DNA from 2 places in the Blautia sp. AM23-13AC genome. Region 1 is predicted to be linked to the other one. Evidence: riboswitches for the same ligand, from Rfam matches in the RefSeq annotation. Region 1 holds a riboswitch; the other holds the start of a gene.
The links. Region 1 has a riboswitch for thiamine pyrophosphate ahead of DW642_RS11460 (energy-coupled thiamine transporter ThiT). Riboswitches for the same ligand answer to the same signal wherever they lie in the genome.

Region 1 (3,442 bases):
CTACGACTGCCGGGATTCTCTCGTCGCCTGCGTGTTTGTTGAATGCTTCAAACAGGTCAAGCTCGGAGTTCTCTTCGATTTCTACGCCGAGGTTGTACAGCTGTTTGATCGGTGCGTTACATGCCAGGAAGTTGGTCGGACGCGGTCCGAAGCTGATGATTTTCAGGTTCTTAACAGCTACAACTGCAGTTGCAACCGGTACGAAATCTTTGATCATGGCTGCTACGTCTTCTGCATCGCCAACCGGGTACTCTGGAATGTATGCGTGCAGGTTGCGCAGTTTCAGGTTGTAGCTTGCGTTCAGAACGCCGCAGTATGCATCGCCGCGTCCGCCTACAAGGTCGTCGCCGGTCTCTTCTGCTGCTGCTACTACCATGCAAGGTCCGTCGAAGTATTTTACAAGCAGGGTTTCCTCGGTCTCCGGTCCGAAGTTTCCAAGGTATACAACAAGTGCATCACACTCTGCTTTTTTCAGGTCTTCGAGTGCGTTCATCATGTCGATTTCATTCTCGACGATGATTGGACATTCGTAGATTTCTCCGTCGTATGCTTTTACGACTGCTTTTCTTCTGTTCTCGGAAAGGCTGTTCGGGAAGCAGTCACGGCTTACTGCAACGATACCTAATTTGATTTCCGGTGTATTGTTGATCATTTTTGAAGATCCTCCTTTTTTTGGTTTTCTTGGTTTTTGGTTTCTTTTTATGTTCAGAACTGCTCTTTTGGGGCAGTGTTTCTGATTTCTGGTTTTGTCTCTGGTTTTATTTTACCGAGAGGTTTTCTCCTTTGATGCCTGCTACGCTTCCAGCGATGTTTGCATCCGGGTGGCTTAAGAGCCATTTGTTTCTGGCGAAGAGCAGGTCGTCTTCCGGTGTGTGTTTTTCTTCCAGGGTGATGTCGGTATTGGTTCCTTTTGGAAGGACTACGACGCATTTGAATCCGCTGGCTGCCACGTTGCATGGTGCGTAGTGGAGGGTGGTTGCGTAGACTTCAATGGTGGTTCCGGCCGGGATTAAGAAGGCCTCCATTTTGGATGAGTCGTAGGTGTGGTCTTCGGTGATGTCCTGTTCTTTTCCGAGGATCAGGATCAGGTCGGTTACGGCGATGTTGATTTCGCTGTCGCGGTGGTATTCTACGGCGTTCAGTAAATGGTTGTGGCCGTTGCAGTAGCCGATCTGGATCGGCATGCCGCCGTAGAGGCTGTCGGATACGGACTGGGCGCTTTTGCAGGCTTCGAGGCTTTCAATGGAAGGCTCGTAGACTACGTCGTCGGGACATGGGGTCTCGGACATGGCGGTGATGATGTCGCTGACGTCGAGGTCTTTGATGACTTTGCCGTACTGGCGGAATGCTTCGTCTGTTACTTTCAGAATCTGCATTGTGTTGGTGCTCCTTTCGTACAATTAGTTTAATGATTGAACTAATTGTAATATAGCACTTGTATGTACTTCTTGTCAACATGTATTTGGATGAAAAAACGGGTAGGTTGACAAATAAGGGGGAGGTTGGTATACTTTAATACGTTAAAATAATAAGACGCTAGGGGAGCCTTTGGCTGAGAACGTGGGACAGGGATAAGCTCACGGACCCTCACTACCTGAACGGGATAATTCCTGCGTAGGGAAGCTGGAACGTGGTTTCGGAGGTGATTCGGGACTGTGTTTTTATGTGAGCCCCTCCAAGCGGAATGCGAAGGAGGTTTTTTTATGAGTTTTTTTGTTACTGCTGACGGCGGACTGACGACGGCCGGTTATGTTGGATGCGTGGTGCTGATGGTGGCGCTGGTGGTGATTGCTTCGGTTCTTTCTGCTCAGAAGAGTAAGGGGACGGGAATGGATGCAAGGAAGCTGGCGTTTTGTGCGATGGGGATGGCGCTGGCGTTTGTGACTTCGTATGTGAAGGTGTTTGAGCTGCCGTACGGGGGATCGGTTACGTTGTTTTCGATGCTGTTTATTGTGCTGATTGCGAACTGGTATGGGGCGAAGACGGGTATTCTCGTTGGTTTTGCTTATGGACTGCTGCAGTTTATCCAGGGGCCGTATGTGCTGTCGCTGTTCCAGGTGTGCTGTGATTATGTGTTTGCGTTTGCGGCGCTGGGTGTGGCCGGATTCTTTGGAAAGAAGAAAAACGGGCTGCTGATCGGGTATATTGTAGCTGTGCTGGCGAGGGGATTTTTCCATACGTTAGGCGGGTATCTGTACTGGATGGATTATATGCCGGAGAATTTCCCGCAGTCTTTAAAGGCGCTGTATCCGATTATTTACAACTACAGCTATCTGCTGGCTGAAGGTGTGCTGACGGTGATTCTGATCTCGCTGCCGCCGGTGAAGAAAGCACTGCAGACGGTTGCAAGAACAGCACATGGTGCAAATTAAATAGAATTACGTGAAAAAATCCGGGAACGCATGATTTTGCGTTTCCGGATTTTTTACGTGGATATCAAAATTTACTGAGCACTCTCCTCTGCGGCTGTGTCGGCGGCGGAGCTCATGGGGGTGATGACGATGTTTTCTACGCCGATTCCGGTTTTGCGGGTTACGATGTCTTCGATCTGGGCACGCTGTTCCTCGGTTACTTCTTTCATCGGAACGACGATGTCGGCGGTTTCGCCGGTCAGGTTTACAACGACGTCGGTGAAGCCTTTGGCTTCGAGGAGGAGTTCAGTTGCTGACTCTTTTTCTACGAGTTCCGTCATTTCCACCATGCTCTGGACAGCGCTCTGGCGCTCGGTTTCGGAGAGGTTGGTGTTGTTGATGATTTCATTTAAGGTGTCTTTGTTCTGGGAACGGATCTGTTCGCGGTCGATTCTGGCCTGGGCCATGTATGTAGATGCCCCGGCAAGGACTGCCTCTCCCGGCGTTTCGGTGACGGTCCGCGACGAGTCCCCTGCTGTGCCGGCATCCACCTCGTCGGTGATGTCGGTGTCCAGGCTGGAGATGTCTTTTAAAACGGTGCTGGCATCCGCCGTGGTTCCGTCTGCCTTCTCCTTCGTGGACAGGGTACTGTCAGCATAGTTGATGTATCCGGCGACGGCAATCATGATCGCAAGGGCGGTGATGATGACCTGATTTTTCCGGAATTTTTTCTTTTTCCCGGCCGTCTTTTTCGGCGATGGTGTCTCTGCCATTTTCTCAGGTGCATTCATTTCCTGTTCTAATTTTTCCACGCATTTGACTCCTTTACTTCATTTTGACTACTTTAATCTTATTTGCGCCCACCTGAAATAATGCCATCACGGCCTCCTGAATCTCCTGTATCGTCACCGGGTTTCCCCCGCCTTCTGCGATAACGAGCACGCCGCGCACCGCCGGGTACTCCTCGGAAACCACATACGGTGTCTCGGCTCCGTTCTGTGTCTTTTCATAGACAGTTGCCTCATCCTGCGACGAGGATGTAACGCTTCCGGTCTCCTCTCCCTTCTTGTTTTCCTCCGTTGTACTCCGCG
Region 2 (3,442 bases), on a different contig from region 1:
GGTCAGGCACGCCGCCCGAAGCGAGCGCGGAGCCGCTTGTAGCGACGAGGACCGGGTCCACAACGATGTGTTTGGCCTGGTAGAAGCGAAGCCGTTCGGAGATGACTTCGATCAGTGCCGGGGAGGATACCATACCGATTTTGACGGCGTCCGGGAAGATGTCCGTAAAGACGGCGTCAAGCTGTGCGGCCAGAAACTCCGGTGTTACATCGAAAATACCGGAAACTCCGGTGGTGTTCTGGGCGGTGAGTGCGGTAATTGCCGACATGGCGTAAACTCCGTTTGTGATCATGGTTTTGATGTCTGCCTGAATGCCGGCGCCTCCGCTGGAATCACTTCCCGCGATTGTTAATGCTGTTTTCATGTTTTTCGCGTCCATGAGAATTACTCCTTTGCATTACTTTTCTTTTTGGACAGGCGACAAAGAAAGTGGTGCCCCCAGTCTGCCGCCTGGTGTGAGGATGAATGGTTACGTAAAATTATTTGTTTTCCAGCATGCGCAGAGTCTGTTCTTTCAGATCCTTCGTTGCGGAAACAATGTCTTTCTGTGCAAAAATGGCACTGATGACGGCGATGCCGCAGATGCCGCTGCCGGAAAGCTCCGTCACGTTATCGCGTGTGATGCCGCCGATGGCGATGACAGGGATTTTAACGGCATTGCAGATAGCAGTCAGCGTTTCGTGGCTGACATCCTCCGCATCCGCCTTGGAACCGGTGTGGAAGACCGCGCCGACGCCGAGGTAATCTGCCCCGCGCTGCTCGGCGAGAATGGCCTGTTCCACGGTCTGCGCCGAAACGCCGATGATCTTGTCCGGGCCAAGCTTTGCACGGACATCGCCGGCCTCCATATCGCTCTGGCCGACATGAACGCCGTCCGCATCCATCTTAGCTGCGATTTCCACGTTATCGTTGATGACGAAAGGAACATGGTATGCGGCACAGAGTTTTTTCAGTTCCAGTGCCTCTTCCATAAAGTGATCCTGGTCAAGATTTTTTTCGCGGAGCTGGATAAACGTTGCGCCGCCCTGCAGAGCCTTTTCCACCTGGCTGTACAGTGTCTCGCCGTTCAGCCAGCTGCGGTCTGTCACAGCATATAAAAGCAGGCCTTTTTTATCGCACTTCATACTTTGCACCTTTCTCCAGCGTCTCGCCGTCCATGTGGTAGATGGCGTCGATGATGCGGTTCCGGTAGGTGGAGTTGCCGTCTTCCGGTTTCATATGGCTCCAGCCGATCTCGCCGGCAAGTCCCATCGCGCAGACAGCGGCAGCAGCGGCTTTTAACGGCTCGTCCGGGTTGGCAACGAGGTAAGCGGTCATCATGCCGGAGAGCTGGCAGCCTGTTCCGGTGATGCTTCCCATCTCGGCGCGTCCGTTGCGGATCACGTAGCAGGTGTCAGCATCGGCAACGAGGTCGATCGCTCCTGTGATGGCGACAACACAGTTGTGGTCTTTCGCAAAGTTTTTTGCAAAAGCAACGGCGCTGTCGAGGTTTTCGTCTGTTACTTTATCGGCAACGTCTGCGTCAACACCCTTTGTCGTTCCGCTTCCAAGTGCCAGTGTTTTGATTTCGGAAATATTTCCGCGGATGACGGTGAACGGGATTTTTTCCATCAGTCCGACTGCGGTCGAAGTACGTAAGTGGCTTGCGCCTGCGCCGACTGGATCGAGCAGGATTTTGTGGCCGAGCGAAGCTGCTTTTGCACCGGCACGGTACATGCCGTCGATGCTCGTTCTGTGCAGCGTTCCAATGTTGATGTTCAGACCGCCGCAGATGGAGGTGATATCCTCGACATCCTCCGGTTCATCGGACATGATCGGGCTTGCGCCGCATGCCAGCAGAATATTGGCGACATCGTTTACCGTAACGTAATTTGTGATGTTGTGTACGAGAGGGGTTGTTTTTCTGACATTGTCAAGACAAGTGCCTAACATAATTTTTTGTTCCTCCTGTGTGAGTATTTTTGCAGAAGCAAATTCCCTTGTGGTACTGGAAGAACCTGTTGATGATGTGTTCATAGAGATTAAAAAAGCAGATATACGTGGAGGTATATCTGCAGAAAATGTGCATATCGTATCTCCCTACGTTGGCATTACCCAAATCAGGTTCAGGGTCTAGGAGATGCATCCTACTCTCAGCCCGCTTCGCACGCGAGCTCCCCCTTGCTTTCTGCAGACAATTATATACGCATAAAAACAATTGTGCAAGAGAAAAACGGAAGATTTAAAAAAATTTCAGAAAAATAAAAAAGACATGCAAAATATTGGAAATGTAATGTTATTTGGGTTGACAGAGAAAATAATATCAGCGTAAAATGAAGATAAAATATGCGTGGAAGTCATGGACGTGATGATGCCGCCTCCATTCCGATTTTCGCCATGACCGCCAACGCCTTTGTTGAAGACCGGCAGGCCGCAAAAGAGGCCGGCATGAACGTGCATATCGCAAAGCCGATTGATGCGGAATTACTGAAAAAGAAAACTGCAGAGTATTGCAGGTGAAAAGAAGTGCCCCTGCCCGGCATCTGATGTGTGCCGGGCAGGGGCTTTTGATGTGCGAATTTTATTTTTCTTCCTCCGGGTACGTATAGCCCCAGGTTCTGCGGAAGGAGGTCATCAGATCCATGACGTCCTTCGTGTAGTCGAGGTGCATGGCAGATGCATCTCCATTGATGGCGCGTTCCATGTCGGCGAGCTCATAGGCGAGTGCATCGGCGTTGTCACCGGCTTTGATGATTTCGGATTCGCCGGTGGAAGCGTCTGTGATTTTTGCTTCCCAGGCACGCGGGTACTCCATGATCTCGATAAATCCGTTCTCACAGGAAACCATGCCGCGTTTCGGCTGTTTGGAGTGGAGAGAGAGCATCACACTTGCCATCTGTCCTTCCTGATTGGTGAGAAGGAGGCCGGCCTGCTCGTCCACACCGGTCGGAGCGGGCTTTACCTGGGAAAGGAGCTGATCCGGCTTGGAGTCGAAGAACCAGCGGAGGAAGGAGAGTGCGTATACGCCGATATCAAGCATCGCGCCGCCTGCGAGATTCCGGTTGAAGAAGCGGTTCTTCATGTTGTACTCTTTGAAACTGCCGAAGTTCATCGTGATCAGATTGACTCTGCCGAGACGGCCGGAGTCGAGAATTTTTTTCAGCTCTTTGTAGATCGGCATATGGTAAATCGTCATTGCCTCTCCGATGATGACACCTTTTTCTTTTGCAAGCGCTATGGCCTCGTCGAGCTCGTCGCTGTTCAGCGTAATCGATTTCTCAACGAGAATGTGTTTTCCATTGGCAATCGCCTCTTTCATAAAGCCAAGATGCGTGTTGTGCGGCGTCGTGATATAAATGACATCGACCTCCGGATCGGTAAACATCTCATGGAAATCATCGTAAACTTTTCCAATTCCATATTTCTCCGCAAAAGCAGCCGCCTTCTCATGGGTCCGGTTGCC

Region 2: it holds a riboswitch for thiamine pyrophosphate, as region 1 does, so the genes downstream of both, thiM (hydroxyethylthiazole kinase) here and DW642_RS11460 (energy-coupled thiamine transporter ThiT) in region 1, are expected to answer to the same signal.

What each region holds. Positions count from the first base shown of each region.
Region 1 is NZ_QTUL01000010.1:38,177-41,618, forward strand. It holds gene DW642_RS11450 (L-fucose/L-arabinose isomerase family protein) at 1-649, opposite strand, end outside; gene DW642_RS11455 (DUF4867 family protein) at 759-1,376, opposite strand; TPP riboswitch at 1,529-1,638, shown strand; gene DW642_RS11460 (energy-coupled thiamine transporter ThiT) at 1,704-2,372, shown strand; gene DW642_RS11465 (SpoIIIAH-like family protein) at 2,444-3,163, opposite strand; gene DW642_RS11470 (hypothetical protein) at 3,177-3,442, opposite strand, start outside.
Region 2 is NZ_QTUL01000004.1:21,626-25,067, reverse strand. It holds gene thiD (bifunctional hydroxymethylpyrimidine kinase/phosphomethylpyrimidine kinase) at 1-364, opposite strand, end outside; gene thiE (thiamine phosphate synthase) at 480-1,124, opposite strand; gene thiM (hydroxyethylthiazole kinase) at 1,111-1,932, opposite strand; TPP riboswitch at 2,059-2,170, opposite strand; partial or broken gene DW642_RS06235 (hybrid sensor histidine kinase/response regulator) at 2,344-2,499, shown strand; gene DW642_RS06230 (Gfo/Idh/MocA family protein) at 2,561-3,442, opposite strand, start outside.